Regions from separate parts of the Exiguobacterium sp. SH5S4 genome, predicted to be linked through region 2. Evidence: riboswitches for the same ligand, from Rfam matches in the RefSeq annotation. Region 2 holds a riboswitch; the other holds the start of a gene.

Region 1 (15,760 bases), on a different contig from region 2:
CATTCGTGGCATGAACCCGTTCCCGACGGCGTATACATTGATCGCGGGCGAGCGGGTGAAAGTGTTCGCGAGCGAGAAGACGAGCGGGAGCGGTGAGGCGGGCACAATCGTCCGGCTTGAAGAGGATGGGTTTGTGGTCGCGACTGGAAATGACGTCGCCATCAAAGTGACAGAGTTACAGCCGGCCGGAAAAAAACGGATGGACGGTGCCACGTTCATGCGCGGTGCCGGACAAAAGCTGCAAGTGGGCGACCAATTAGGAGGGTGACATGAACGTAAGACAAGCAGCGCTTGATACGCTGATCAAAATCGAACAAGGCGGAGCCTATTCGACGATCGCGGTCAACGATTTATTAAACCAAAAAAAGCTAGCTTCAAAAGACGTGGGACTTTACACAGAGCTCGTCTACGGAACGCTCGGGCGGAAGCGGACGCTTGATTATATATTGGAGAAGCGTGTCCAAAACCCGAAAAAACTGGACAGTTTCGTCTTACCGCTCCTTCGGATGAGCGTGTATCAACTGTTCTATTTGGACAAAGTGCCGGACCGGGCCGTCTTACACGAGGCGGTCGAGATCGCCAAAAAACGTGGGCACTCCGGCATCGGCAAGTTCGTCAACGGCGTGTTGCGCAACGTCACCCGTGACGGGTTCCCAGATTTGAGCGGGCTTCCTGACGCCGAACGGATCGCGATCGAGCACAGTCATCCCGACTGGCTCGTCGCGGATTGGATCAACACGTACGGGATTGAGGCGACAGAGGCGATGTGCAAGTTGAACAACGAGCCGGCCCCGGTGACAGTTCGCGTCAACCGCAAACAAATCACGGTCGACGAGATGATCGAACGCCTCGCCGAGTCAGGCGTACAAGCGTCACGTTCTGATCTATCGTCAGACGGTCTCGTTATCGAGTCCGGAAACGTTCATACGACGCCGTTTATCGACGCAGGACTTTTGTCGATTCAAGATGAGAGCTCGATGATCGTCGCCGACGCGCTCAGTGCCGAGAAGACCGAACGCGTGCTCGACGCGTGTGCCGCGCCAGGCGGAAAAGCGATGCACACCGCCGAACGGATGGACGGCGGGACGCTCGTGGCGCTCGACCTTCACCCTCATAAGGCAAAACTGATCGAACGACAAGTGAAGCGATTGCAAATCGATGGAGTGACCGCACTAGCCCTCGATGCCCGAGACGCCGGAGATGAGTTCGAACGCGAGAGCTTTGACCGCATCTTGCTCGATGTCCCGTGCTCGGGTCTAGGTGTCATTCGCCGCAAGCCAGATATTAAATGGACGAAGGACAAAGAATCCCTTTCTGGACTGCCGATCATCCAACGTGAAATTATTGACGCTGTCTTGCCACTACTGAAGCAAGGTGGTACGCTAGTGTACTCGACATGTACAATCGACCCGTCTGAAAATGAACGGCAGGCCGACTATATATTGTCGAACGGATTGACGTGGGATGAAACACTCCGAGATCGTCTTCCTGAAGTGTTACGTCCGATGGTGTCATCGGACCGCGCCGAACTCAAACTACTTCCGACGACGTTCGGAACGGACGGCTTCTACATCGCCGCATTTAAGAAAGAGGTATAAACATGAATCCAAAAGCAGTTGAAAAAACCCCATTAGTCGGTGCCAAGCCGTCTTTATATTCGCTCACATACCCTGAACTCGAACAATGGCTCATCGATGCAGGAGAAAAGTCGTTCCGCGCGAAACAGTTATATGACTGGATGTATGTCAAACGGGTGACGTCATTCGATGATATGACGAACTTGTCGAAACCGCTTCGTGAAAAACTCGATGCTTCGTTCCAGTTGACGACGTTAAAAGAACTCGTCCGCCAGGAATCACAAGACGGAACGATCAAGTTCTTGTTCGAGCTCCAAGACGGTTACTCGATCGAGACGGTACTCATGCGCCACGAATACGGCAACTCGGTCTGTGTCACGACACAAGTCGGATGCCGCATCGGCTGTACGTTCTGTGCATCGACGCTCGGCGGGTTGAAACGTAACCTTGAAGCCGGAGAAATCACGGCTCAAGTATTAGATGTTCAACGGGCGCTCGACGTGAGCGGTGAACGTGTCGACTCGATCGTCGTCATGGGAATCGGCGAACCGTTTGACAACTATGACGAATTGATGCGTTTCTTGCGCACGGTCAACCACGATGACGGTTTGAACATCGGTTCACGCCACATCACCGTCTCAACGAGCGGAATCGTGCCGAAAATCTACAAGTTCGCCGACGAAGGGATGCGCATTAACTTTGCGATTTCGCTTCATGCGGCGTCGACGGAAGTTCGGACACGTCTCATGCCGATCAACCGTGCCTATAACTTGGACAAGTTGATGGAAGCCGTCAACTATTACACGGAGAAGAGTGGACGTCGTATCACGTTTGAATACGGTTTGTTCGGTGGCGTCAACGATACAGAAGAGGATGCCCACAAGCTTGCCGACTTGTTGAAAGGCGTCAAATGCCACGTCAACTTGATTCCAGTCAACCATGTGCTTGAGCGCGACTATGTGCGCACGCCACGTAATCAAATTTTTGCCTTTGAAAAAGTGCTCAAAGATCGAAAAGTGAACGTGACAATTCGTCGCGAACAAGGTTCGGACATCGATGCGGCTTGCGGGCAGCTTCGAGCGAAGGAGCGCGAACAAGAAACGAGGTAATCAGGAAGATGGAATTAGCATACCGAACCGACCGTGGGCAGGTGAGGGCTCAAAACGAAGATGCCGTCTTGATTTTAGGGGACGAGCATGCCGGGATCGCCCTCGTCGCCGACGGCATGGGGGGGCATGAAGCAGGAGAGGTCGCGAGCGGGCTCGTCATCGAGCAGTTTCGTCGCGCCTTTCCGACGCTTCCGGCCACACCGTTAGCGATGGAGACGTGGTTCCGTGATAACGTGGAGCTGGCAAATGAGCAAGTGCTTGAATTCGCGAAGCAGTCTAATCTCGTCATGATGGGGACGACCATCGCTGGCGTCTGTTGGCATGACGAAACGATTGTCATCGTGCACATCGGCGATAGCCGCGTCTACGCCCTTCGTGGCGGAACACTCCAACAATTGACGGAAGACCATTCTTACGTCAACGTGCTAAAACAACTTGGGGAATTGACGGAAGAAGAAATGCGGATCCACCCGAAACGAAATATTATCACCCGTGCGATCGGCTCAAAAGAGCACGTCGAACCTGATCTGCAAGTGTTTGCCGACCCCGAGTTCGACACGATTTTAATCTGTACGGATGGCTTGACGACTCACCTGACAGATGAAGCCATCAAACACGCCTTAACTCGTCCCATCTCTGCGGACGCTAAGGCGGACATGTTGATCGATCAAGCCAACCGATTGGGTGGGAGCGACAACATCACTGTGGCGCTCGTCCAATTCACAGATAGAAAGAGAGGATGAATCCGATGCGAAGTGGAGAACGAATCAACGATCGTTATCGGATCGAACAACAAATCGGTAGCGGCGGCATGGCAAATGTCTACCGGGCTCACGATGAGATTTTAAACCGAACCGTCGCCATTAAGGTGTTACGATCTGAATTCTCGCATAACGAACAATTTATACGCCGGTTCGAACGAGAAGCCCATGCGGCAACCAGTCTGAACCATCCAAACATCGTCGCCATTTATGACGTCGGAGATGAACAAGACATTTATTACATCGTCATGGAACATGTCGATGGTATGACGCTCAAACAATATTTACAGGAAGAGTACATATCAATCGAGGAAGCGTTACGGATCATGGGACAGATCTGTGATGCGATCGATCATGCCCATGCCCATCGCATCATTCATCGGGATATCAAACCGCAAAACATGATGATCGACCAAAACGGGAACGTCAAAGTGACCGATTTCGGGATTGCCGTGGCCATGTCGAACGCGACGCTGACCCATACGATGTCAGTCCTCGGGTCGGTCCACTACTTCTCTCCGGAACAAGCGCGTGGCAAGTTTGCCGATGAGAAGTCAGACATTTATTCGCTCGGTGCGGTGCTATACGAACTTGTGACAGGACGAGTCCCGTTCATCGGTGAGACGCCGGTCGCGGTCGCGTTACAACATTTGCAAGATGATCCGATCCGACCGCTCGACTTGAACCCTAAAATTCCACAAGCGCTTGAGAACTGTATTATGCAGGCGCTCGCCAAATCGCCGGGGGCACGACATGCCTCGGTTGCTGCTTTTAAAAAAGACTGCTTGACGTCGCTCAGCTCAGACCGCGCGGACGAACCGAAACGGATGCCGACAGAACAAGACGAATTTGATCAGACGCTCGTCATGGCACCTGTCGTTCCGGAAGAACCGAAAGAAGTCGTCAAGCAGCCGGCAGCTGCAGTCGAACCGGAATCGGCGACACCGAAGAAACAAAAGAAAAAGAAGTGGTGGCTCTGGCTAGTGCTCGTTCTTTTATTAATTGGTGGCGGGGTTGCCGCGTATGTGGTTGCAGATGAAATGTCACGTGCCGTCGTGCCTGATGTCGTCGGTATGAGCGTCGGTGATGCGACGACTGAACTGGAAGCATCCGGATTCATCGTTGAGACGACAGACCGGGTGAGTGACAACGTGTCTGAAGGCGACGTGATTTCGCAAAACCCGCAACCTGGACGGAAGCCGAAGCGCGGAACGGTCGTCACCATCGTCGTGTCCGCTGGAAAAGAGACGGTCGAGATGCCTGACGTCGAGGGATTGTCGCAAACAGCAGCGGAACGAACGTTGAAAGATCTTGATTTCACAGATATTGAAATCCAATCCGAATCGTCCGAAACGGTCGACAGCGGAGATGTGATTTCGCAGTCGATCACGCCAGGTGAGGAAGTTATCGCGTCGGAAGAGACGGTCACGCTCGTCGTCTCGACCGGAAGCAACAAAATCGAGCTCGCCAATTTGACAGGCTATACGTTCGAAGAGGCGTCAACTTACGCCGAGCAAAACAACTTGAAAATCGTGAAACGCGATGAGTATTCGACGAGCATCCCGGCGAATCAAATCATTCGTCAACTTCCGACGTCAGGGACGGCGGTCGATCCGGGAACGGAACTGACGGTCATCGTCTCACAAGGGGTCGAGCCGACCGACATCTCGATCGAGCGAGAAGTGGACGTCGAAATCGAACCGTCGGCAGAAGGTGAAGAGGCGGAGCCGGTCGAAGTCGTCATCCGTACCGTCGATGCCCGTGGTGAGATCGAAGTGTTGCGTGATATGATCACAGAAACGACGACGTATTCCTATACGCTCGTCATTGCTCCGGACGAAGTCGGTACCGCGACGATTGAAGTCGAGGGAGAAGTCGTTCGGACCGATACGGTGACATACGCCCAAGCAAAAGATTCACAATGAAGAGGTGGCGTGCGCGTCACCTCTTTTCTAAGGAGGAAACAGGATGAAAGGAACGATTATTCGCTTGCAAGGTGGATTTTATGATGTCATGACCGAAACGAAAGTTGAAATCAGATGTCGCGCCCGGGGAAACTTCCGGAACCGAAACATTTCGCCCGTCGTCGGGGACGACGTGGATATTCAAGACCAAGGGGACGGGACCGGCTACATCATGGCTGTCGATGAGCGGTCGAACCATCTCGTCCGTCCGCCGATCGCCAACATCGATCAGGCGTTTCTGCTCTTTTCCGTGAAAGAGCCGGCGTTCTCGTTTCATTTGCTTGACCGCTTTCTCATTTTGATCGAATCGAAGCAAGTTCACCCGATCATCGTGTTGACGAAGATGGACTTGTTGCTAGAAGCTGAAAAGGAAAAAATTAGTGCGGCGGCAGCGCTATACCGTTCGATCGGCTATCAAGTCATTGAGACGTCGACCGAAGACGGAGCTGGGATCGAGCTCATCCGCAGTGCGTTCAAAGACAAGACGAGCGTATTCGCCGGACAGACCGGCGTCGGGAAGAGTTCGTTGCTGAACGCGGTCGCACCGGAGCTTGAACTCGCGACTGGTAAGATTTCGAAAGCGCTTGGCCGCGGGAAGCATACGACGCGTCACGTCACGCTCATCACACTCGCGGACGGGTTCGTCGCCGATACACCTGGATTCTCGAGTCTTGAGTTCCCGGAAGAACTTGAAGTCGAGGAGATGCGTTGGTGTTTCCCTGAATTCGTCTTGCGGCACGATGACTGTAAATTCCGTGGTTGCGCCCATTTGAACGAGCCAGGTTGTGCCGTCAAAGCGGCGGTCGAGGCCGGAGAAATCGCTTCCACCCGCTATGCGAACTATGTTACGTTTATGGAGGAATTAAAAGATAGACAACGGAGGTACTAACATGATTAAAATCGCACCATCGATCCTGTCGGCCGATTTTGCCAACCTTGAGGCAGAGGTCAAAGCGGTCCAAGAAGCAGGGGCCGATTACATCCATTTTGACGTCATGGACGGTCAGTTCGTGCCGAACATCTCGATTGGACTGCCGGTACTCAAAAGTTTGCGTGACAAGTCGGACATGGTATTAGACGTCCATTTGATGATCGACCAGCCGGAACGGTTCGTCGAGGACTTCGTTCAAGCAGGCGCCGATATCGTCACGGTCCATGTCGAGGCGACAAACCATTTGCATCGCGTATTGCAACAAATCAAAGGAGCCGGCGCTAAGTGTGGTGTCGTCTTGAACCCACATACACCGTTGTCGTCAATCGAGCACGTGCTCGGTGATGTCGATATGGTGTTGCTCATGACCGTGAACCCTGGCTTTGGCGGCCAAGCGTTCATCGAAGCGGTCGTCCCGAAGATCGCGGCGCTCAGCGAGATGCGCCAAGCGCGTCGTCTCGACTTCGAAATCGAGATCGATGGCGGCGTAAATCCTGCGACGGCAAAACTTTGTATCGACGCAGGTGCTGACGTCCTCGTTGCCGGTTCGGCCATCTATAACGAACCGAGCTATAAAGACGCAATCGATAGCATTCGCAACGCGTCTCGTGTATAATCGTCTGTAGAACAACAAATATTGTCGCAAGGGGTGTCACATCTGTGGCTGAGAGGCATGAGCTAACCCTTTGAACCTGTTCCGTTCACACGGACGTAGGGATGTGGCGAAAATGCACGTTGCTACACGATAGCAGCATGGCGTTTACGTCATGCTGCTTTTTGTCGTTCACTCATATCAAGGAGGGAATAAGATGAAACAACGTTTAAAACTACAGGCGCTCATTGAAATCTCGCTGTTCGCCTCGCTCGGACTGATCTTTGACATGCTCATCCCATATCGGTTGCCGCAAGGCGGAGCAGTCAGCCTGGCGATGCTGCCGATTCTCGTGATGGCGTATCGGCATGGATTGAGAGGCGGACTCGCGACAGGCGCGCTCGTCGGGACGCTACAACTGTTATTTGGGGCCTATATCTTCACACCGGTCCAGTTTTTACTCGACTACACGGTCGCCTACGGCCTCGTCGGAGTCGCCGGTATCTTCGCCGGTCAAGTCAAACAGTCGGCAAAAGACGGCGCCAAGAAAACGCTCACGTTCTATTTGATTCTCGGGGCGTTGATCGGCTCGGCGCTCCGATATGTTGCGCACGTCGTCTCCGGCATCGTCTTCTTCGCCGAGTATGCGGAAGGACCGGTCGTCTTGTACTCGCTCGGCTATAACTTGACGTATATGTTGCCGTCGTTCCTCGTCTCGGCGGTCGTGATCGTGATCTTGTTCACGTCGGCGCCGCGCTTCGCGACGCTCGCGACACGGGACATCAGATAATGCGCGTCTTGATTGTGGCTGCGAGCCCGGAAGCGGTCCCTGAGCTTCCTCGGAACGCCGATTACGTCATCGGCGTCGACGGCGGCTATCATACGCTGCTCGACCGTGGGATGAAGCCGGACCTGCTCGTCGGTGACTTTGATTCGTTCACAGGCACCGTGCCGGAGGAAGCTGTCCGTTATCCGTCTGAAAAAGACGTGACCGACCTTGAGATCGCTCTCGAGGCGGCACGAGGGAAAGGGGCGGACGTGATCGACGTGTACGGTGCACTCGGAGGCAGACTCGATATGACGCTCAGCAACGTCGGTCTGCTCGAGGCGTACCCCGAGATGCGGTTGTTCGCAGACGGGCAAGAAGTCCGCCTCGTCGGAAAAGGGGACTATCGTCTCCCGCGTCGTCCTGACCATTACTTGTCGCTCGTACCTTGGAAACGGGCCTCGGTCTCGATTCGTGGCGTCAAGTACCCGCTCGAGAACCATGACGTCGTCAGCCATGAGGCGCTGACGATCTCAAACGAGTGGTCGGCGGAAGAGGCGGACTTGCTCGTTCATAGCGGCAACGTCTTGATTATGTATATAAAGAAATAAACAAAAAAAATCCCATCGGCGCATGCCGCTGGGATTTATTTCGTTCGTGTATGGTAATTATACGCGTTCAACGAGACCTGATTTAAGAGCGCGAGCTGAAACCCAAACTCGTTTAGGTTTACCGTCAACGAGAATGCGAACTTTTTGTACGTTTACACCCCAAGTACGTTTTGTCTTGTTGAGTGCGTGCGAACGGTTGTTACCTGACTTAGGTGACTTACCTGTTACGTAGCATTTACGTGCCATGCGTTTCCCCTCCTTTTTTATGTGGGTTCGTCCTAATAGACACTCGTTTATATTAGCATGGGTTTTTTCACGATGCAACTAGAAAATAACCGGATGACAAGAAAAAAACTTGACATTACGGATGAGGATTTTAATAATGAATGAGGGTTGCGGTTACAATTGACCGAGTTTAGGGGCATGTCCTTTTAATAACTAGGTACTTATTGTAGAATATACTGTAGGAATCATTCCGAATAAAGGAGGCTACTCCATATGGCAATTGAAATGAAGACAACATATGGCAATATTGATATCACGAACGACGTGGTCGCGACACTCGCGGGCGGTGCGGCGATGGAATGTTTCGGCGTCGTAGGAATGGCGTCACAAGCTCAACTGAAAGACGGGATCGCAGAACTGCTCAAACGTGAGAACTATGCGCGTGGCGTTGTCGTACGTCAAGATGGAGAAGACGTACATATCGATATGCACATCATCGTGAGCTACGGGACGAAAGTGTCGGAAGTCGCGTACAACGTGCAAAGTCGTGTAAAATACACGCTCGGTGAAACTTTAGGATTAAACGTTTCGTCGGTAAATATATTCGTACAAGGCGTTCGTCTGACGAATGACTGACGAGAACGAAGGAGGATTTGGTGTGGGGTTAAAACGTTTAGATGGATTGGTGTTTGCGCAGATGGTCGCAAACGGTGCAGCCAACTTGAGCCAAAATGCAGATTACGTGGATTCGCTTAACGTCTTCCCGGTCCCAGACGGCGACACGGGAACGAACATGAATTTGACGATGACTTCAGGTGCGAAGGAAGTGGCCGCACTCGACACGGCGAATATCGCTGACGTGTCATCAAAGTTTGCCCGCGGTCTACTTATGGGGGCCCGTGGGAATTCGGGTGTTATTTTAAGCCAATTATTCCGTGGTTTCGGTAAATCAATCGAAGGAAAGACAGAATTATCGACACTCGACTTTGCCGAGGCACTCAAACGTGGCGTCGACACGGCATACAAGGCGGTTATGAAACCGGTTGAAGGAACGATTTTGACGGTTGCTCGTGAAGCGGCCGACGAAGCGCTCCGTGCCTCTGAGTCGACGAGCGACTTCAATGAGTTCATGGAGCAAGTGATCACGGAAGCGAAAGCTTCGCTCGAACGGACACCTGATTTGTTGCCGGTCTTAAAAGAAGTCGGTGTCGTCGACTCAGGCGGTCAAGGTCTCCTCGTCATCTATGAAGGGTTCCTCGCGAGCCTTGAAGGGAAAGAGCTCGAGAAGCCGCACGCACCGGTCATGGATGCCCTCGTTGAGGCAGAACACCATGCTGCGCAAGGCTTCATGTCGACGGAAGATATCGAATTTGGATATTGCACGGAGATCATGGTCCGTTTCCAAGACGAAAAGTTGAAACAGACTCCGTTCGATGAGGACGTGTTCCGTAACGAGCTGTCTGAACTCGGAGACTCTCTCCTTGTCGTCGCCGACGAAGAGTTGCTCAAAGTCCACGTTCACGTCGAGACGCCGGGCGACGTCATCACGAAAGGACAACGTTTTGGTGAGCTTGTCGCAGTCAAGATCGAGAACATGCGTCAACAGCATTCGACGATTCTTGAAGAAGAGCACGGTGCCAACCAGCACGGCGTTCAAGCGACTGCCGTCAAAGCGAAAGTGCCTTACGCGATCGTCACCGTCGCCATGGGTGAAGGTGTCAGTGAACTGTTCCGTTCGCTCGGTGCCGCACATGTCATCGAAGGCGGGCAGACGATGAACCCGTCGACGGAAGACATCGTCAAAGCGATTGAAGCGGCGAACGCCGAGCACGTCTTCATCTTCCCGAACAACTCGAACATCATCATGGCCGCTGAGCAAGCGGCATCGGTCGCACCTTGCGGCGTCTCGGTCATTCCGACGAAGACGGTACCACAAGGACTAGCGGCTGCCATCGCGTTCAATCCTGAAGCGGATGTCGAGACGAACGAGTCGGTCATGAAGACGGCCGCAACTACGGTCAAGTCAGGACAAGTGACATACGCTGTCCGTGACACGAGTATCGACGGTGTCGAGATTCGTAAAGATGATCATATGGCGATTGCTGAGAAGAAAATCGTCGCATCATCAAAATCGAGTCTAGAAGCGGCAAAAGCGCTCGTAGATGCACTTGTGGACGCGGATGATGAGATTGTCACGATCTTGACGGGCGAAGGTTCGTCGGCGGAAGATGTCGCAACACTCTCGGCTTACATCGAATCGAAGAACGATGAGATTGAAATCGAAGTTCACGACGGTAAACAACCGCTCTACTCCTACATTTTTAGTGTGGAATAAGCTGTATCTCAGCCCTGCCTTCTGTATAATGAAGGTAGGGTTTTTTTGAAAGGGGGAAATGCGATGAAATATCGCAGTGTGTTTGATATTATCGGGCCGGTCATGGTCGGACCATCGAGTTCGCATACGGCCGGAGCCGCACGCATCGGTCTTATGGCCGGCAAACTGTTCGGCCGAACGCCGGACCTCGCGCGGATCACGTTTTACGGGTCGTTCGCCGACACGTATCGAGGTCATGGGACGGACGTCGCCATCGTCGGAGGCATCATGGGGTTCGATACGTTCGATCTGCGCATCCCGCAAGCGCTCGACATCGCGAAAGAGCGGGGGATCGAAGTCGTCTTTGAGACGAGCGACGCGCTCACGGATCATCCGAACACGGCCCGGGTTCATCTCGAGGACGCGGAGGGGACGTTTGAGATCGTTGGGATCTCGATTGGCGGTGGCACGATTGAAATCACCGAATTGAACGGATTCCCGCTCAAGCTTTCCGGCGGTGGACCGGCACTTGTCGTCTTGCATCACGATCGCTTCGGGGCGATCGCGGCCGTGACGGGCATACTCGCCAAGCACGAACTGAACATCGGGCATATGGAAGTGAGCCGTCATGAAAAAGGCAAGCAAGCCTTGATGGCGATTGAAATGGATGAACCGATGCCAAAAGATGTATTAGCGGAACTGGAACGGTTACCTCAAATCGAACGGGTAGCCATCTTTGGGGAATAAGGAGAAACGACTATGTTTAAATCAGTAGAAGAATTAGTACGGACGGCAACGGAACGAGACATCCCGATCTCTGAAGTGATGATCGAGCAAGAAGTCCACGTCAGACGCTCGACACGAGAAGAGGTCATGGCGATGATGGAACGTAACCTTGAAGTGATGGAAGAAGCGGTCGAGCGGGCGATGCAAGGCGTGACGTCTGTGACGGGGCTGACTGGGAATGACGCCGTGCTCATGCAAGACTATGTCCGATCGGGCAAATCACTTGCCGGTGACTTGATTTTAGATGCCGTCGCCAAAGCGATTGGCACGAACGAAGTGAATGCGGCGATGGGACGGATTTGCGCGACACCGACGGCGGGGAGCGCCGGGGTCGTACCGGGGACGCTATTTGCGGTCAAGGACCGTCTCGAGATGGACCGCGATGCGATGATTCGGTATTTATTCACCTCGGGCGCGTTCGGATTCGTCGTCGCGAACAACGCCTCGATTTCGGGTGCGGCCGGAGGCTGTCAGGCCGAAGTCGGTTCCGCGACCGGTATGGCTGCAGCAGCCATCGTCGAAGCGGCCGGCGGGACGCCGGAACAGTCGGCGACGGCGTTTGCGATCGCCTTGAAAAACATGCTCGGGCTCGTCTGCGATCCGGTAGCGGGTCTTGTCGAAGTACCTTGCGTCAAACGGAACGCCATGGGTGGGGCGAACGCGGTCGTCGCGGCTGATATGGCGCTCGCGGGCATCACGTCCCGCATCCCGTGCGATGAAGTCATCTCAGCGATGTACGAGATCGGTCAAATGATGCCGACCGCCTTGAAAGAGACGGCACGGGGCGGACTCGCCAATACACCGACAGCACGTCGGATCGAACGCAATATTTTTGGAGAGAAAGAAAATGCCAAACAGTGACGCGTTGACGACGCTCCGAGGGGTCGGGCCAGAGATGGCCAAAAAACTAGAGACGATGGGTCTCGAACGAATCGAGGACGTGCTAGAGCACGTCCCGTTTCGTTATGAAAATTATAACAGCGGCACCGTGACGACGGCAGTCCACGGGGACCTGGTCAAATGGAGTGGGACCGTTCAAGCGGAACCGCTCGTCCGCTATTATAGTAAAGGCAAAAATCGACTTCAGTTCCGGCTGTTGTTAGAAGAGCGCTACGTCGTCCATGTGACGATGTTCAACCGCGCTTTCTATAAAGACAAACTGGCGCTTGGTGCGACGGTGACGGTCAAAGGGAAATGGGATATGAACCGGATGACGATCAGTGCGACCGATCTCGAGTTCGGTGAGCTCGCGGACGGGTTACAGCCGATCTATTCGCTTCGTGCCGGATTGACGCAAAAGAATTTCAGTCGAATCGTCAAACTCGCCTTCGATCAGACGACGACGTTTGAGGACCGGCTGCCGGAATCAATCCGCTTGCGTTACCGCTTGGAGAACCGGGCGTCGATGCTCAGAGGGATGCATTTCCCTGATTCGATCGAGATGTACAAACAAGCGCGCCGCAGTTATGTGTACGAAGAATGCCTGCTTTATCAATTGAAGCTTCAGGCGTTTCGAAAGATGGAACGTTCCGGGAAAGGGAGGGCGCTCACGCTCGAAAAAACGCAACTCAACGAGTTCGTCAAGCGGCTCGCTTTCCCGTTGACGGGTGCACAGACGCGCGTCATTCGTGAGATCGTGAGTGATATCGAGAAGCCCGAACGCATGAATCGCCTGTTGCAAGGGGATGTCGGGAGCGGGAAGACAGTCGTTGCCGCGATCGCCTTGTATGCGACAGTGAACGCGGGTTATCAAGGCGCGCTCATGGTGCCGACCGAAATTTTGGCCGAGCAGCATGTCGCTTCGCTTGAACAACTGTTCGAGCCGTACGGGATCCGTGTCGCCTTATTGACGAGTTCGGTCAAAGGGAAGGCGCGCGCTACGTTGCTCGAAGCGATCAAAGCCGGTGACGTCGACATCATCGTCGGCACGCACGCCTTGATTCAAGGGCCGGTTGAGTTTTCGCGTCTGCACTTGGCGATCACGGATGAGCAACACCGGTTCGGCGTCGAGCAGCGGAAAATGTTACGAGACAAGGCTGATCTTGCGGACGTCTTGTATATGACGGCGACGCCGATTCCGCGGACGCTCGCGATCAGCGCGTTCGGGGAGATGGATGTGTCGACAATCGATGAGATGCCGGCAGGCCGGAAGCCGATCGAGACGTATTGGGCGAAAACGGATCAAATCGACCGAGTGCATGTGATGGTCGAGCGCGAACTGTCACTCGGACGTCAAGCGTACGTCATCGCGCCATTGATCGAGGAATCCGATACGCTCGAAGTCGAGAGCGCAACCGAGTTGTATCATTTACTCAATGAGCGATTCCCGAACTATGCGGTCGGACTCATGCACGGAAAACTGTCGAGTGCCGAGAAAGATGAAGTGATGAAGGCGTTCGCTGACAACTCCCTGCAAATTCTCGTGTCGACGACGGTCGTCGAGGTCGGGGTGAACGTGCCGAACGCCTCGCTCATCGTGATCCACGATGCGGAACGGTTCGGTTTGGCCCAGCTCCATCAGTTACGGGGACGCGTCGGTCGAGGCGCACATCAATCTTATTGTATATTAGTAGGAGACCCGAAGTCTGATGTCGGGAAGCTCCGCTTGAAGACGATGACGGAGACGAACGACGGATTCGTGTTAGCGGAAAAAGATTTAGAACTCCGCGGCGCCGGCGACTTCTTTGGGACAGCCCAAAGCGGGTTGCCGAGTTTCCGTGTCGCCGACCCGGTGCTCGACCTCAAAGTGATGGAAGTGGCGATGCAAGACGCCGTCCGCTTGCTCGGCAGCGAGACGTTTTGGCAGGAGTCCTCGTACAGACCGCTGCGTCAATACTTGAAGCGACTCGACTTACTTGTCGGCGAAAGGTTAGAATAACACTTGAAAATTAAAACTAAAGAATATATACTGCTATTAGTACCAGGTATTAAGTTCTTTAGGGAAGAGTTTAGGAGGGAACTGAATGCGGGTACCTAAGAAGGAGCGGCAACGCTTACTGCAAGAAACGATTGAACATAACCCGTTCATTAAAGACGACGAACTGTCGAAGCAGTTCGCCGTCAGCATTCAAACGATCCGTCTTGATCGGATGGAGCTTAAAATTCCTGAAGTCCGGGAACGGATCAAGCATGTTGCTTCAGAGCACCTCGATGAAGTGAAGTCGCTCGCAATGAGCGAGGTCATCGGTGATATGATTGACTTGAAACTCGACGAATCGGCCATCTCGGTTCTCGACATGGAAAGAGAACACGTCTTTAGCCGCAACGAGATCGCCCGTGGACACGTTTTGTTCGCTCAGGCCAACTCGTTAGCGGTGGCGCTCATCGACGACGAACTGGCGTTGACCACTAAAGCGGAAATCCGGTTTAGTCGCCAAGTTCATCTCGGAGAGCGAGTCGTTGCCAAGGCTCGTGTTGTCAAACTGCGTCGAGACGGACGGACGGACGTCTCAGTGGATAGTTATGTCGGCGAAGAGTGTGTCTTTAGCGGAGACTTCACGATTTATCGTCGCGGTGAGGAGGAACAAGTATGAAGTTAGCAATTGATGCAATGGGTGGGGATCATGCCCCAAAAGCAATCGTGGACGGCGTAAAACAATTTGCTGAACGTTTTCCGGACGAGCAGATGGAACTGTTTCTAGTCGGTGATGGAGTGAAGCTTGCGTCCTACGGGTTGACCGACCCACGGATTACAATCGTTCCTGCGAGCGAAGTCATCACAGGCGAAGATGAACCGGTCCGGGCGGTTCGCCGGAAGAAAGACAGCTCGCTCGTCGTAGCGGCTCAGCTCGTCAAAGACGGGAAAGCAGATGGACTCGTATCGGCCGGGAACACCGGGGCGCTCATGGCGGTTTCGCTTTTTGTCATCGGTCGGATTCCTGGAATCGAACGTCCGGCACTGTCGCCAACGTTCCCTACATATACGGGTAGCGGTGTCGTCGTCTTAGACGTCGGGGCCAATCCGGACGCTAAGGCAGAACATTTGGTTGATTACGCGATCATGGGTTCGCTTTACGCCGAGCACGTCCGCGGCATCAAGCGCCCACGTGTCGCGCTCCTAAACATTGGGACGGAGGCTGGGAAAGGAAACGCGCTGACGAAAGAAGCGTTCCCCCTCCTCGAAC
Region 2 (15,760 bases):
CTGTACAGGCGTTTGAACGAATGCAGCAGCAGCTCCAGGAGACAACGTCTCAAGTGAGTGGCGTCTTGCAGGACGCTCACGTCTCGCATGAAAACATGGACTCGACAGAACGTTCGCTTGCTGAACTGAACTTAAGTATCGGTGAAGTCAATCATGCGTTTAAAGGGTTGGCGGAGCGCTTCCAAGAAGTACGGACGATCACGGGGACGATTCAGCAGATTTCATCTCAGACGAACCTCCTGTCGCTCAACGCCTCAATTGAAGCGGCGCGAGCGGGTGAGCACGGGAAAGGGTTTGCCGTCGTCGCGTCCGAGATTCGAAATTTGTCGGCTCAAACCGCCCAAGCCTCATCTCAAATCAATGATATTATCCAACTCGTCATGCAAGAGGTACAAGTGACGGAACGGGCGATCGATGGCAGCACAGAACGTTTGTCGACGCAGGAAGAACAAGTCCGTAAGAGTGGGACGTCGATTCTTTCTATGATTCAGACGACAGGGACGGTCGCGAGCACGGTGGATGAGACATCGACCCAGCTCCAAGTCGTCGCTTCAGAACTGAACAAAGTCCATCAAGTGACGGGCCAAATGTCGGCACTGATGACAGCTCTCGAAGAGAACAGTCAAGACGTGCATGTGTTGACGACGTCGCAGCAACAGGCGTTGGCTTCATTGAAAGATCAAATTGCAGAATTGAACGAGATTGCGAACGAACTCGTCTAAACGATGGACACGCCTTGAAAATAGGCGTGTCCATTTGCGTATACATCTCTTCTAAAACGGGAAAAGTTTTGCGTCAGTCCTAACATGAGGAGGAACGATCAATGGAAATTACAATCACAGCTATCTTAAAGGCTCACCCGGGCAAAGAGAGTGAGTTGCGTCAAGCACTCGATCAGGTCATCCCGCCGTCGCGGCAGGAAGAAGGGTGTCTCGCCTACGTGTTACACGAGTCGATCGATGCGCCGGGTACGTTCGTGTTCTACGAGAAGTATCGGGACGAGACGGCGCTCGACCATCATATCAACTCAAGCCACTATCAAGCGTATCGGCAAGCTGCCGAGACGTTACTCGCTGTCCGTGACGTGTACCGTTTGCGAGAGGTCTGAAAGGAGACAGTCCGATGATCACACAACCGATTATTCCGTGTATTTGGTTCGAACAAGACGTCGAAGCGATTGCCGATTGGTACGTCTCGATATTTCCTGATTCATTCGTCGATTATACGACGAAACTTATCGACACCCCGCCTGGCGAGACGACGGTCGTCACCGTCTCACTCTTTGGTCAGTTCTTTCAATTGCTCGGTGCGGGTAACTTGAAGGAGCGGAATCCGTCCTTCTCCTATATGATTTCGCTCCCGACGTCAGAAGAAGTCGATACGCTGTGGGACAAGTTATCGGACGGTGCTGACGTGCTCACGCCGCTCGACACGTACGACTTTAGTGAACGTTACGGCTGGTTGAAAGACAAGCACGGTGTCTCTTGGCAAATCATGCACAACGGCGGCATGGACATCCAGACGGTGACGCCGTGTCTGTTGTTCGTCGGGGAGGCGTTCGGCCGGGCCGAGGCGGCGATGGACGATTGGGTCACAGTGTTCCCGGACTCGTACGTGCTCGACGATCAGATGATCCGTTACGATAAAGACGATGGCCCAGAATTAGAAGGGAAGTTGAACTACGCCCGTTTCGTCTTATCTGGACGTGAGTTCATCGTCATGGACAGTGCCGAGCATCACCAGTTCGCTTTCAACGAGATGCAGTCGTTGATCGCGTTTTGTGAGACACAAGAACAAATCGATGCGTATTGGGATGAACTATCGTCCGTACCTGAAGCCGAACAATGCGGTTGGCTACAGGACCGCTACGGCGTCTCCTGGCAAATCGTTCCGTGGGAAATGGAAGAGATGCTGACGACCGGCACGCCGGAACAGTTGGCGCGGGTAACGGCAGCGTTCTTGCCGATGAAGAAGATCGAGCTGACCGAGTTGCGGAAAGTATATTGAAACGAACCATGCCGACCTTAGCGAATCAGGGCGGCATGGTGTTATTCGCGTTTTGTTTTGGAGAGTGCGTCTTTCTCGATGATCGTATCGGACAGACGCAGTTGTTCAGCTGCTTCGTCGATGAAAGGCTCACATTGACTGAGCGGTAGCTCGTCTCCTGTCTCGACCGCGTAACACGTCCCGTTTCCGACGGGATCGGTCAAGTTTGGAACATAGTAGAGCGTGTCGTACCGGAACGACCCGTTACGGAACACGGTCAAGTTCGGCTCGTCGTCGAGCAGCGGGCTACCGAGCATGTAAGCGGGTTCCATCCCGAGCAACTCCAAGATGGTCGGGGCGATGTCCGTTTGACCGCCGCTCGCTTCGATCGTTCGACCTTCGTTCAAGTTGGCTGGCTTGATGTAGAGCGGAACAGAACGGTCGAGCTGAAACAGTTCGACGGCCGAATCGGCGTTTTCTGTCTCGGCCATCTCGTCACCTGCTGAGGTCAGGCCGCTGTCATGATCGCCATAAAAGACGACTAACGAATTATTCCACGTCCCGTTCGCCTTCAATTGATCAACCATCAACCCGACGGCCGCGTCGACGTAATGGACGGTATGGTAATAGTTTTGAAGCAGCGGATCGTCATATCCGGTCAAGTCCAAACGCTTCTCTTCTTCCGGAATGTCGTACGGCGTATGGCTCGTCAAAGCGACCATGAACGCATAAAACGGTTCCGCTAACGTGTCCATCGCTTCGACGGAAGTGGTCAAGAAGTCTTTGTCGTTAAGTGCCATGCCGATCACGTCCTGAGCGGGATAATCGTCTTTGCTGAAAAAATGATTGAAGCCGATATTGTCATAGACGTTGTCGCGGTTCCAAAACGTTTTGTCGAACGCATGCATCGCGGCCGTATCATAGCCGGCTTGGCGCAAACGTTCAGGTAAGGCGTCAAACGTATGGTCACCGTACTGAGTGTACACCGAACCGGATTTGACCGGGTAGAGCGAGGTGTTGACCGTGAATTCCGCATCCGACGTCCGGCCTTCGTGCGTCTGATGATAGAAGTTCGGGAAGTACAGCATCTCGTCACGAAGCGCGTTCAAGTTCGGCGTCAGTTCCTGTCCGTTGATCGTCTGTCCGATCACCGACGTCTGGAACGACTCGAGCTGCAGCATGATGACGTTCGTATCCGCCGTTGTCTTGACGTCAGTTGGAGTCGAGGTACCGAGCCGCGTCTCTTCTTGTCCGGTTAAGTCGCCTCCGAAGCCGAGTTGGTCGCCGATGCCACGGAACAAGTCGAGGCCGTGATACCCCCAAAAGCCGTACTCGTAATATTCACGCATGTTTGAAATCGGTGCTTGCTCGTCATCATTCGGCTGACTGACGGTTAACGGAACGACGAAGGCGGTCAAGCCGATGACAAAACCGGCAGCGGCGATCCGGCGGTTTTTTCCTGTGACTTGCGCAGGTCTTTTTCTCATATAGACGAGGACAGCGGTATAAAGCACCAAGTCCGCGAACAATAGAAAGTCGGTCGGTTGAATCAACGTCAGGAAGCCGCCGCCGACGTCGCCCATCTGACCAACGTCTGACAAAAGCGCGACCGACAACAGATTGCCGAAATAGCGATAATACCAGACGTCGGAGATGAGGAGTGTACTGTGTAGAAACAGCGAGGCGAATAAAATCCAGCGCCGTGTTTTCGTCTTCACGAGCAACGCCCAGCTCGTCATCATGAGAATCATCCCGATGTTGACGAGTAAAAAATGAACGTTGAACGCGCTCGCGGTCAAGACGCTGAATAAAAATAGTTTGGCAAGTGATAGTGACAGATAACTCCAATAATCAAGATGGTTCATAAATAGCCTCCAAACGGTACGTACACGTCGTATTCTTTTTCATGTACCTGTTCGTAGGTGGCGGGAAACATGGGGGTGTGCGATGCGGACGAAAAAAAGCGAGGCGAGCGCCTCACTTAATCAAAAACGTGTCCCGAAGCTCGATAATCGTGCCTTCTGGGGCTTGTAGTTTGCTCAGGTGGCCATCGACGACGAAGTAGATATTCCCGCCGTGTTTCGGCAAGAACGTGACACCGAGCGCCTCGAGCCGACCGACTTCCGCTTCAAGGTCATCGACGTACAAGGCGAAGTGAACGGGTCCAGCCGCATGTTTCGAATACGGCGATAACGCCTCGTCCGCCTTCGCCGTCTGAAGTTCGATATAGAAGTCGCCGAGCTTGAGCCAACTGTTGAACGCCCGGGTATGGAAGTCGGGTGACTCTTGGACGAGCTCAAAACCGAGCGTTTCATAAAATTGCTTCGACGCCGCGTAGTCGGGCGTTTGGATACAGAGATGGTGGATTTGTTTCATCGTGTCACTCCTTTGCTTTCATTTTAGCGAATAGGAGCCTGAAGCGGAACTTTTCTTGAAAGAAGACGTATACGACACCGAGGAGGGATACATATGGAAATCCAATACGAATTGACGGAAGAAGACTACATTCGCTTCAACTTGAGTCATATTAGACGTTCAAAGATGGGGAAGAGGATGCTATTCCTGCAGCGCATCATCGGACCCGTCATTATTTTAAGTGTTGGCGCTTTGACGTTCGCGACATTGTTTCAAGATACGAGCTGGTGGCTGTTTGGGGTGTATGGCGTCATCAGCCTCCTCTGGTTCCTGTATTATCCGAAGTATTTTGAACGGCATATCCGAAAACAGACGAAGCGGATGATTCAAGAACGAAGCAATGAAGGCATGATCGGCCCGCATACGATGGATCTGGATGAAGACGGTCTTCGTGACAAAAATGCGTTCGGGGAGACGAAAGTCTCATGGAGCGGCATCAAGGAAGTCGTCGAGGAAGCCGATTATGTGTATTTGTATAACTCGTCGGTCAGCGCCTACATCTTGCCGAAACGCGGGCAGGACATGGAGGAGGTACAACGATGGCTACCGATGCGTTGACGATTCAACCGATTGATGAGACGAACTTGGATGCGGTCGTCGCCTTGACCGTCGCACCTGGTCAGGCCCGCTTTATCGAAACGAACGCGGAATCGCTCCGCGAGATGGACGTCGACGTCAAGTACGCGTGGACGTGCTACGCGCTCTGTCGAGACAATCAACCGGTCGGCTTCATGATGGTCGGGGCCGAGAACAAGGTGGAGCGTTACGTCTGGCTCGACCGCTTTATGATTGATATGGATGAGCAAGGGAAAGGCATCGGGTCAACATTTTTGCAACTTGCGATTGAGTGGATGCAAGAGCGATTTGATGTCGATGACATCATCCTCAGTCTCCATCCGACGAACGAACCAGCGAAACGGTTTTATGCGAAGGGCGGATTTGAGGACAGTGGCTTGATTGATGAAGCGAACGGGGAAGAGATTTGGGTGTATCACGTGAAGCAGGGACAGCCTTCCTAAGTCGGCCGTCCCTGTTTTGGTGGTTGTTGTTCAATTATCGCTTCACCGTGAGTGGACGCAACTGTTTGACCCGCGCCAAGACGATCCAGCCGAGGATGGCTCCGGTCACGCTCGAGGCGAGGAAGGCCGGGAAGAAGAACAGCGCCCCAAACTCAGAACCCATTAAGATTTTCGCGTACGGGACGGCGATGAGCGAGGCAATGACGCCCGTCCCGATGACTTCACCGAGCGCAGCGAAAGCGACCCGGTTCGTCCGCACGTAAAATAGTCCAGCAAGCAAGGCGCCGATCATACCACCTGGGAAGGCGAGCAACGACCCGGTCCCGGTCATGACACGGACGAGTCCGGTCACGAACGCGACGAGGACGGCACCAATCGGACCGACGGTGACGGCGGCGATGACGTTCACCATATGTTGCACCGGATAGGCCCGGGCGACACCGGTCGGGATGGAGATGAACAGGGAGCCGATGATGGCGATGGCGATGAGCATCGCCATCCAAGTGAGTTGTTGAATACGCATGAAGTGTTTCCTTTCAAAATGAAAACGCCACTTCTCCAAGTGGAAAAGTGGCGTGGACAGACAGACGTATCCAAGCCACTTCCCTACGCTGGTATGAGCCAGATCAGGTTCGAAGGGTCCGGCAGTTGCCGTCTCAGCCCGAAGGCTCCCCTAGTGGTCGTTTATTGGTTTGAGTATAGCATAACGTTATTTTGTTGCCTCAATTTTTCGCGGTCGGAAGATGAAATAAATGATACCGCTATACAGGGCGTATAAAAACAGGGAAAACACGAGATTGATGAGCCACGGGAGTGTGCCCATAAATACGGTGACCGAGGCGTTACGGAACCAGCCGAGTGAAAGACATAGTCCGACAAAGCTGAGCACGATTGTCGTCCAAAAGCTGATATCTGGACGTCTAGCCACGCGGCGAACGACTAGGCCGATTATGAAGCTGAAGACAGCCGTCGCACCTAAATACATATAGAGTAACGCATCGACCGGGTATGAATAATAGACAACGTCCATATTATTTCCTCCTAAACGAAGTGTGGTGAAAGGAAGTGAGGTCAGTGAGGAGTGCGATCCCATGGCGTGACGAGTCTTACCGTGAACAGTTCGAGCACTGGCTCGATGGCCATGTGCCAGGCGTGACGTGGCGGGTTGTGAAAGATACGGATTTGACATACTTGATGTATGGAGAGTACGGAGCAGACCGTTACTACGCCAAGGCGGTGACGCCAATTAGTGATGGCGAGGCTGAACTGTCGATGCATCTAGCCGAACGGCATCCGGGACTCGTCCCGGAGGTCATCGCCATTGACGCGGCACGCAACTGGCTACTTATGCGAGACATCGGCGGGGATGCACTTCGCGAATACCCTAAGCACAGTCGGTACGAAGCGGCTGTGCGTCAATATGCGAAACTACAGAGAAAAGAAGCGAATTACATGGATACGCTTTTGGCCTACGGCATCCCGGACCGGCGTCCGGCTCGTCTAAAAGAAGAGATACGGACGTATTTACCCGAGTTATGTACGGGGTTAGATCGAGATAAGGCAGAGGCGGTGCTGGCGCTCCAAGACAAACTCCTCACCATGTGCGACGAGCTCGCGACTGGGGTGCCGATGAGTCTCGAGCATGGCGACTTACATGGCGGCAACATCTTTTGGCGCAAACAGACGGATGACTTATGTATTCTCGATTGGGGCGATGCGACCGTCACCCATCCGTTCTTCAGCGTCCGTGTGTTTTGGAACGCGCTCTACGACTTGTTGCCAGAAGACGATGAAGTCGCATGGTATGAACAGATTCAGAAGATGCGTACCGTCTACTTGGCTGAGTGGGAAGGTGTGGCGCCTCGGGACGTGCTATGGCGCCATTTGTTGATCGCTGAAGAGCTCGGTTGCGTGTATCGGGCACTGTCGTGGCATGTATATGTTACCAACTATCGGTATGATCCGTCCGAGTCAGCCGATAAACCGGCCCAATGGCTTAACTTGTTCCTCGAGTATCGGGACTTGAAACGTCGCGGTACGTGATCACTCGTTCTTCTCGAGCAGGTTTTCATAATCCGTCTCGTTCCAAAACAGCTGGGCGATCGACTCCGGTGCTTTCAAAATCTCACCGTCTTGGTCGTAGACGATAGCGTAGCCGTTTTCGATCTCAAAGACGATCAAGTCGGCCGTCACTTCCTTGACGCCGTTCCCGGCAATGATGACGTTCTCGATTGGGTCGCGTGCGACTTGAACTCCCCATTCGTCGAGCTCGACGATGAGCGCTGACGTGTAGGCATGGCGGTCGTAAATCGATTGAAACTCGTCTTGCGTCAATGTGACGTCGGTCGGCGGGGCACTCGTCCCGTATTTGCGCTTCTCAATCTCCTCAACGAATTGCGTGAACGACTCTTCTTGCCAAAAGAGCGGTGCGACCGACTCGGGACCGTTGGCAATCTCACCGTCTTCATTCTCATAGACGGTCGCATACGTACCGTCGTCGAGCTTGAACGGATAAATATCGGCGTATGTATGATGGATCCCGTCCCCGGCGATGACGACGCGTTCGAACGTCTCCCGGAACGGTGTTAGCCCTTGGGTTTCGAGCGCTGCTAACAAGTCTTGGGCAGTCTCGTGTTGGTCAAAGACGTCTTTGAAATCTTCTCGTGTCCATTCGATCGTCGCTTCTTCATCTTGTTCGTTCATATCAGGAGAGACGATTGGTTTCTCGGCTTGATCGGTACAGCCTGTCAGCAAGAACGCGCTTAAGCCAAGTAGTCCTAACCGTTTCATAAAACAACCCCCTAGTAAGTTACATTATTTCCCTATTTTACATTAGCGTAGCATGTATGAAATGGGATGAGAACCTGGATACTTTCTCATCTAGGGCAAATGGAATCGCTACCTCGTCTGGTTCAATCAATACAACCTGTACGATTGAACAGGGGAATGTCGACTTTTGGCGAACACATTTAGGAAACTGATTTAAAGGAGAGAGAGAGATGCCAAAACGAAAATTTGCCAATCGTCGTGATTGGGAACGCATATTAAAAAATCGATACGCACAAATGGAGGTGCGGGACGATCGCTTCTCGGGCACCGTCGCCCTCTTTCAAATTGACGCCGTCCGAGCCCCACAATATAAGATGCATAACGGCGAGGAGTTCATCGTCGCCGACGCAGGTTACGCGTGGCTCCAGTACTTCTCAGAACATGAACCGTTCGGGGTGACCGTCATGTTCGATGACCGGGGCAACATCGTCCAATGGTACATCGATATCGTCGAGGGGATCGGGTATGAGGATGGGATTCCGTACATGGATGACCTCCTGCTCGACATCCTCATCTTCCCGAACGGTGACGTCGTCCGTAAAGACGAGGATGAGTTCGAAGCGGCAGCCAAGTCAGGTGAGCTCACACCGGAGATGGTCGACCGTGGCTGGCGTGATTTCAAGGCGACGCTCGATCGGATCGAACGCCGCGACTTCGTCTATTTTGATTTAGCGAACGAGCATTACGAGCAGTTGAAGCAAAAGCTTTGAGTCTTCCCGTACTGCTTTTGGTACAGTGAAAGAACAGGGGGGAAGATAGATGAAACAAATTGATCTCGAGAAGTGGCCGCGTAAAAAGCATTATGAGTTTTTCAAGGCGTTTGACGCCCCGCATTTCAACGTGACGGCGAACGTCGACGTGACGAAGCTACATACGTTCGCGAAGACGCGCGGACAGTCATTTTTCAAGCTGTTCTTATACGGCGTGGTGAAGACGGCGAACGCCATCCCGGAACTTAGGTACCGGATGCGCGGTGACGTGGTCGTCGAGCATGATGTCGTCCATCCATCGTTCACCGTCATGATGGATGATGACGTCTTCAATTTCTGTACGGCGACGTATAAAGACGCGTTTCCCGACTTCATGGAGAAAGTGGCCGTGCGGATGAGCGGGGCGAAACGAGAAGTCGTCGTCGGAGATGACGAGCCGGACAGCCTGCTCTATATTACGAGCGTACCTTGGCTCACGTTCACGAGCATCAGTCACCCGACGAATGACCAACAGCACGATAGCGTTCCGCGGATCGCCTGGGGCAAATTCACGAAGGTTGGCGACCGGATGATGATGCCGCTCTCGGTTCAAGCGCACCACGCGCTCGTCGACGGCGTCCATGTCGGGAAATATTATGAGAAACTGCAGGCGTGGCTCGATGATTTGAGCGACCTTCACGTCAAACAGCCTGAAGAGGTCGGACTCGACGAGGCGATCCGCCTGCGCGAGAACGGAGAGCTCGAGCGGGCGAAGCAGCTGTTGCTCATGCTGTTGCGTCAAGATGAGAAGAATCCACGACTCCACGCGCAATGTGCCTGGTGTTATGACTCGCTCGGCGAAGAGCGTCAAGCCGTCCCGCACTATGAGCGGGCCATCCGACTCGGTCTGAGCGGTCACGAGCTCAGTGAGACGTATATCGGGCTCGGCAGCACGTACCGTGCGCTCGGTCGTTACGAGGATGCCGAGGAGCTGTTTGCTAAAGCGATCGAACAGTTCCCTGACATCGCTGCCTTGAAAGTGTTCCAAGCGATGACGCGTTACAACCTCGGACAGCATCAGGAAGCGACCGGTGCGTTGCTCGAGCTGCTCGCTAGTCCGCAGCCAGATGACAGCATTCAGCGTTATCGTCGCGCCATCGCGTTTTATGCGCGCAACCTCGACGAGACGTACGATTGATCCGGAAGACAAGGCCTGTGGAAGCGGCCTTGTCTTTTTTGGAGACGAATTGATTGACCGATCCAAATTGCCGTGTTATATTTATCTCGAATTAAAGATAATTAAATTTAAAGTATTGTTTTCTCTCAACAAAGGAGGGGAAAAGATGAAACAATCAGATGCCTTAAAAGCGATTACCGTCTTATTTCGAGCCTCGCAGTCGATCCAGGACATGGTCAAACAAGAAGTCGCCGCATATGGACTGAACGCGACCGAATTCTCGGTACTCGAACTGCTCTATCATAAAGGCGACCAACCGATTCAAATCATCGGTAAAAAAGTCTTGCTCTCGAGCGGCAGCATGACGTATCTCGTCGATCGGCTCGAGGCAAAAGGCTACTTGGTCCGGAAATCTTGTCCGAGCGACCGCCGCGTGACGTATGCCGCATTGACTGAAGCGGGAACCGACTTGATGGATCAAATTTTTCCGATACACGCGAAACGGATGCACGAGTTGTTCGACGGACTCGATTTAGATAACACAATCACTCAATTAAAGACGGTCGGCAAACGTGCCGAGGCGTCAAAATTTTTTAATTAATTATCTCGGAATCAAGATTTTGAAGGAGCGATTTAGATGAACCATGTAAAAGGGATTCACCACGTGACGGCGATCACGAGCAGCGCCGAAAAGAACTATGACTTCTTTACGAACGTCTTAGGGATGCGTCTCGTCAAGAAGACGGTCAACCAAGACGACATTCAGACGTATCACTTGTTCTTCGCGGACGATAAAGGTAGCGCCGGGACGGACATGACGTTTTTCGACTTCCCAGGCATCCCAAAAGGCGTGCACGGGACGAATGAGATTTCAAAGACGTCGTTCCGTGTCCCGACGGATCAGGCACTCGACTACTGGGTCCGCCGTTTTGATCGGTTAAAGGTAAAACATGAAGGCATCACCGAGCAGTTCGGCAAGAAGACGCTGTCGTTCGTCGACTTTGACGACCAAGCGTATCAGCTCATCTCGGACGAGTTCAATCAAGGTGTCGCTTCCGGTGAGCCGTGGCCAAACGGTCCGATTCCGCTCGAGTATGCCATTACTGGCCTCGGGCCAATCTTTATCCGCATCTCTGACTTCACGTACTTCAAACAAGTGATGGAGCAAGTCATGTTGTTCGAAGAGATCGGGCAAGAAGGTGACAACCATCTCTTTGAAGGAGGTGAGGGTGGAAACGGAGCGCAAGTCGTCGTCATCCATGACGAGACATCTCAGCAAGCACGCCAAGGGTTTGGAACGGTTCACCACGTCGCGTTCCGCGTCGACGACCGCAGCGTCCTCGATGAATGGACAGCGCGGCTGCAACAGTTCGGGTTACCGACGTCAGGTTACGTCGACCGCTTCTTCTTTGAATCATCATACGCACGCGTCGCACCGCAAATCTTGTTCGAATGGGCGACCGACGGACCAGGATTCATGGGTGACGAACCGTATGAGACGGTCGGTGAGAAATTGTCGCTCCCACCGTTCTTAGAGTCGAAGCGTGAGCAGATCGAAGCGATGGTCCGGCCGATTGATACGGTCAGAAGTACCAAAACGTTCGAGAAAGAATATGAGGGTATGCCATCATGAGTTTTTTCAATCGTTTGTTCGGTAAACAAGAAGAACCAACCAACTCACAAGGAGGAACTACTATGTTGAAAATTGGAATCGTACTCGGATCGACTCGTGAAGGACGCGTTAGCCCGCAAGTCGGAGAATGGGTAAAAAAACTTGCCGACAAGCGCGGTGACGCCAACTATGAAATCATCGATATCGCGGACTACAGCTTACCGCTTCTCGGCGAGGCAGGCGGCGACGCGACAGGTGCCGCGGCATGGTCGGAGAAGATTGCAGAGATGGACGGTTTCGTCTTCATCGTACAAGAGTACAACCACTCGATGACAGGCGCGCTCAAAAACGCCCTCGACTACTTACGCAACGAATGGCATAACAAGGCGGCAGGGATCGTCTCGTACGGTTCGGTCGGCGGTGCTCGGGCAACTGAGCATGTGCGCGGTGTCTTGAGCGAACTCTTGATTGCCCACGTCCGGGTCCACCCAGCGCTCTCGCTCTTCACAGATTTCGAGAACGGCACGCACTTCGCACCGAAAGACGTACAAGTCCAATCGGTGAATGATATGCTCGACCAGCTCGTCCCGTGGACAGAAGCGATGCAGACGGTTCGTACGAAAGCGGCGGAAGCAACGAACAACTAATCAAGCAACTGGTTGTCCTTTTAGGGACGATCAGTTTTTTTGTGTTACTGTTCATTCGATATTGCATCGTGTATCGTCAGTAAAAGAAGGGAACAAAAGAAGCATACATATAGCCTGAAGGAGGAAACAACGATGAAATGGATGATCTATGGCGCGAACGGCTATACGGGTGAACTGATTGCCCGGCAAGCAGTAAAAGAAGGGATGACGCCGGTGCTCGCAGGGCGGCGCGCGGACGCGATCGAGCGTCTTGGCGATGAGCTCGGATGCGAGACGCGTGTCTTTAGTCTGTCGCTCGACAAAGCGAAGCAGGAACTCGCTGACATCGACCTCGTCTTGCACTGTGCTGGACCGTTCGCCGATACGAGTCAGCCGATGGTCGAGGCGTGCCTTGCGTCACAGACTCATTACCTCGATATTACCGGGGAAATTGAAGTATTCGAATACATTCATTCGAAGAAACGGGCCAAGCTCGCGCAAGAAGCAGGCGTGTTGCTGTGCTCGGGTGTCGGCTTTGACGTCATCCCGACCGACTGTGTGGCCCGCAAGTTGAAGGAACTCATGCCGGACGCGACGAATCTCGCCCTCGGCTTCTCGGCCGCTGCCGGTATTTCGCGCGGAACGATGAAAACAGCAATCCGTGGGCTCGGCTCGAGCAGTGCCGAGCGGAAAGACGGAAAACTGTCGCCGTTCCCGCTTGGGGCCAAGCGTCGACAAATCGACTTTGGGCGCGGCAAGAAAACAGCGCTCGCGATTCCGTGGGGTGACGTCTCGACCGCGTATTATACGACGGGCATCCCGAACATCACGACATGGATCCCAGTTCCCCCAGTGGCCGGATATGCGTCTCGTCTCATGTCGTTCTTTAGTCCGATTCTTGGTAGTGACGCTGTCCAAGGACGTCTCTTACGCTATGTCGATGAACATATTAGCGGACCGGATGAGGCGGAGCGGGACGGGTCGTCGACGTATGTTTGGGGTGAAGCAACGAATGCAGACGGACACAAATATATCGTTCGCATTCAGACGGCGAGCACGTACGCCTTCACCGTCTATGGGGCGCTCGAGGTCGTGAAACGTCTCGTCGGCTCAAGCCGGGTCATTCCTGGAAGCTTCACACCAGCGATGTTGTTCGGCTCGCATTTTATCGAAGAAATCGAAGGGTCGTCCTCGTTCGTGATTGATGAAGTCCGCCTGTAAAGCGGTGCCTTGTAACGGAATCACAATCTGTTCGCAATCGAAGTGTGGTAAACTCAGGGAAGATTAGAGGGAGGGAACGAGATGAAACGCTTAGAACTAGCCAGGCGCATCGAACGCATCAAAGCGGAAGGGACGTCTGCCTACATCAGGCATCGAAAACAGACCCCTCCCTATGAAGGCTCGGAGTTAATCGTTGAAAATAAAGGTCATGTGTTCCGGATGGGGAATACGAGTTTTGCGGTCGGGTTCGGCTTGAACCGTCCGACGAGCTTTTACGATCTGCACCAAATGGAGAAGTGGGTCCGTGGTAAGAACGTGTCCCGCCTACATATTGAGGTGTGTCCACTCGCGGACATGTCGCTCATTCGCCTGCTGCAGGAACGAAACTATACGCTCGATCACTTTCTCGACGTCTGGTTGCTCGATGTGAACGCGTTTGAGTTGCCAGAGAGTGAAGCGACACGTGTCGAACGTGTGCACGCCGATAACGTGAACGAATGGGCTCGGGCGATCGCGACAGGATTCGCCGAGACGGGGACCGTCCTGCAAGAGACGATTGATACGGCGAAAGGGTTTTATGCGTTACCGGAAAACCAGGCGTTTCTCGTCCGTGAAGACGAGACAGCGGTCGCCGGTGGTATTCTCGCCGTTCAGGATGGGATGGGGGAACTGTTTTTGACGAGCACGATTCCCGATTATCGGGGAAAAGGGTATCAGACCCAACTCATTTTAGAGCGAGTCGCCGCGGCAAAAGCGATGGGTTGCGAGTACGTGACGGTGACGACGAAAGTCGATACCGCCTCGGGACGCAACATGGAACGCCTTGGTTTTACACCGTTTTATCAAAAAGCAGTTATGAAAAGTCCGATCCTCAAATAAACAGGTCGCCCCGCGGGGCGACCTGTTGTCGTTAGAGTAGTGATTCGGCACCGTCGACGTACACTTCTGATCCGGTGACATGGCTCGACATATTGCTCGCAAAGAACAAGACGACGTCGGCTACTTGCTTCGCCGTACCTGATTTTCCGGCGAGCGGTTGGTTGCCTTCTGGATATTCGATCGGAAAGACGATTTCTTCGAGTAACGCGTCGTCCCGGTTCGTCGAGTCATCGATATTCGTATCGATCGCACCCGGACAGATCGAGTTGACCCGAATGCCGAACTGGGCGAGCTCGGCCGCGGCCATTTTCGCAAAACCGGTCTGGCCGGCTTTCGTCGTCGCATATCCGCTGAAGCCAAAGTTTTTAAAGTAACGGTTCCCGTTGATCGACGACGTGATGATGATGCTGCCGCCTTTCTCTTTCAAGTAAGGGATCGCATGTTTCACGGTCAAGAACGTGCCCGTCAAGTTCGTCTCGACGACCCCGTTCCAATCTTCGAGCGACAAGTGCTCGATCGGTGTGATCGTCCCGTTCCGACCCGCGTTCGCAAACACGATATCGACATGTCCGAACCGTTCGACCGTCTGTTCATAAGCCCGTTTCATCTCGTCTTCGTTTGAGACGTCAGCACTAATTCCGATGGCGCGGTCCTCGCCGATCAAGCTCGCGAGCTTCTCGGAGTCCTCTTGGTTCAAGTCGACGATGGCGACTTTTGCCCCCGCTTGGACGAACCGGATTACAGCGGCGCGTCCGATTCCTGACGCCGCTCCTGTGACAAACGCGACTTTACCCGACAACAATGTATTTGAAATCATGTATTTATCTCCTTTCAGCTACCTGTTGTCATATTCCACTGTTCTATAAAAATTAAGCCCGTTTTCTTGAAAAAAGATGATTCTTCGTTCAATCAGACGTTACATGAATCGATAGCGCAATCTTGAGCGTCGCATCCGGATCGAGCTCGATGGTCACATGTTGACCGGCACGAAGTTCTTGCACGTCGCTAGCAAGACCCGTCACTTCCGTCTGGTCATTAACTAGAATCGTATGCAATTTGATTTCATCCATATCCGTCTCGGCTGGACCAATCATCAGTTGAGGGATTTCAATCCGTTCGATGCGTCCGTCGAGCGTGTGATCGTTCCACGTGCTCACCCAATAGACTGCTAACAAAAAAAGACCGATGAACGCGAAGGCAAAGATGAGTCTAGCTCTCATGGTGATCCTCCTCTGCGGTACCCCGGTGCGATGGTTTCCATTAGTTATTTACCCGGAATCAGGAATTTATATAGGCTGATTTTTACA

Evidence for each region. Region 2 has a riboswitch for thiamine pyrophosphate ahead of thiW (energy coupling factor transporter S component ThiW). Riboswitches for the same ligand answer to the same signal wherever they lie in the genome.
Region 1: another riboswitch for thiamine pyrophosphate. It lies ahead of thiT (energy-coupled thiamine transporter ThiT); the one in region 2 lies ahead of thiW (energy coupling factor transporter S component ThiW).

Annotation. Positions count from the first base shown of each region.
Region 1 covers NZ_SJUQ01000002.1:147,271-163,030, reverse strand. The annotation lists gene fmt (methionyl-tRNA formyltransferase) at 1-268, shown strand, start outside; gene rsmB (16S rRNA (cytosine(967)-C(5))-methyltransferase RsmB) at 270-1,598, shown strand; gene rlmN (dual-specificity RNA methyltransferase RlmN) at 1,601-2,686, shown strand; gene EVJ32_RS02040 (Stp1/IreP family PP2C-type Ser/Thr phosphatase) at 2,695-3,429, shown strand; gene pknB (Stk1 family PASTA domain-containing Ser/Thr kinase) at 3,435-5,372, shown strand; gene rsgA (ribosome small subunit-dependent GTPase A) at 5,416-6,300, shown strand; gene rpe (ribulose-phosphate 3-epimerase) at 6,302-6,958, shown strand; TPP riboswitch at 6,978-7,077, shown strand; gene thiT (energy-coupled thiamine transporter ThiT) at 7,152-7,724, shown strand; gene EVJ32_RS02015 (thiamine diphosphokinase) at 7,724-8,311, shown strand; gene rpmB (50S ribosomal protein L28) at 8,369-8,557, opposite strand; gene EVJ32_RS02005 (Asp23/Gls24 family envelope stress response protein) at 8,810-9,172, shown strand; gene EVJ32_RS02000 (DAK2 domain-containing protein) at 9,195-10,871, shown strand; gene sdaAB (L-serine ammonia-lyase, iron-sulfur-dependent subunit beta) at 10,935-11,597, shown strand; gene sdaAA (L-serine ammonia-lyase, iron-sulfur-dependent, subunit alpha) at 11,610-12,497, shown strand; gene recG (ATP-dependent DNA helicase RecG) at 12,484-14,514, shown strand; gene fapR (transcription factor FapR) at 14,600-15,169, shown strand; gene plsX (phosphate acyltransferase PlsX) at 15,166-15,760, shown strand, end outside.
Region 2 covers NZ_SJUQ01000008.1:56,471-72,230, reverse strand. The annotation lists gene EVJ32_RS06690 (methyl-accepting chemotaxis protein) at 1-722, shown strand, start outside; gene EVJ32_RS06685 (putative quinol monooxygenase) at 824-1,108, shown strand; gene EVJ32_RS06680 (VOC family protein) at 1,123-2,007, shown strand; gene EVJ32_RS06675 (LTA synthase family protein) at 2,049-3,851, opposite strand; gene EVJ32_RS06670 (VOC family protein) at 3,964-4,362, opposite strand; gene EVJ32_RS06665 (YcxB family protein) at 4,456-4,959, shown strand; gene EVJ32_RS06660 (GNAT family N-acetyltransferase) at 4,941-5,420, shown strand; gene thiW (energy coupling factor transporter S component ThiW) at 5,455-5,943, opposite strand; TPP riboswitch at 6,007-6,105, opposite strand; gene EVJ32_RS06650 (hypothetical protein) at 6,130-6,450, opposite strand; gene EVJ32_RS06645 (phosphotransferase family protein) at 6,495-7,463, shown strand; gene EVJ32_RS06640 (hypothetical protein) at 7,464-8,210, opposite strand; gene EVJ32_RS06635 (ribonuclease FAU-1 family protein) at 8,420-8,959, shown strand; gene EVJ32_RS06630 (tetratricopeptide repeat protein) at 9,009-10,136, shown strand; gene EVJ32_RS06625 (MarR family winged helix-turn-helix transcriptional regulator) at 10,282-10,716, shown strand; gene EVJ32_RS06620 (ring-cleaving dioxygenase) at 10,753-11,748, shown strand; gene EVJ32_RS06615 (NADPH-dependent FMN reductase) at 11,745-12,374, shown strand; gene EVJ32_RS06610 (saccharopine dehydrogenase family protein) at 12,507-13,574, shown strand; gene EVJ32_RS06605 (GNAT family N-acetyltransferase) at 13,656-14,453, shown strand; gene EVJ32_RS06600 (SDR family oxidoreductase) at 14,485-15,270, opposite strand; gene EVJ32_RS06595 (hypothetical protein) at 15,359-15,673, opposite strand.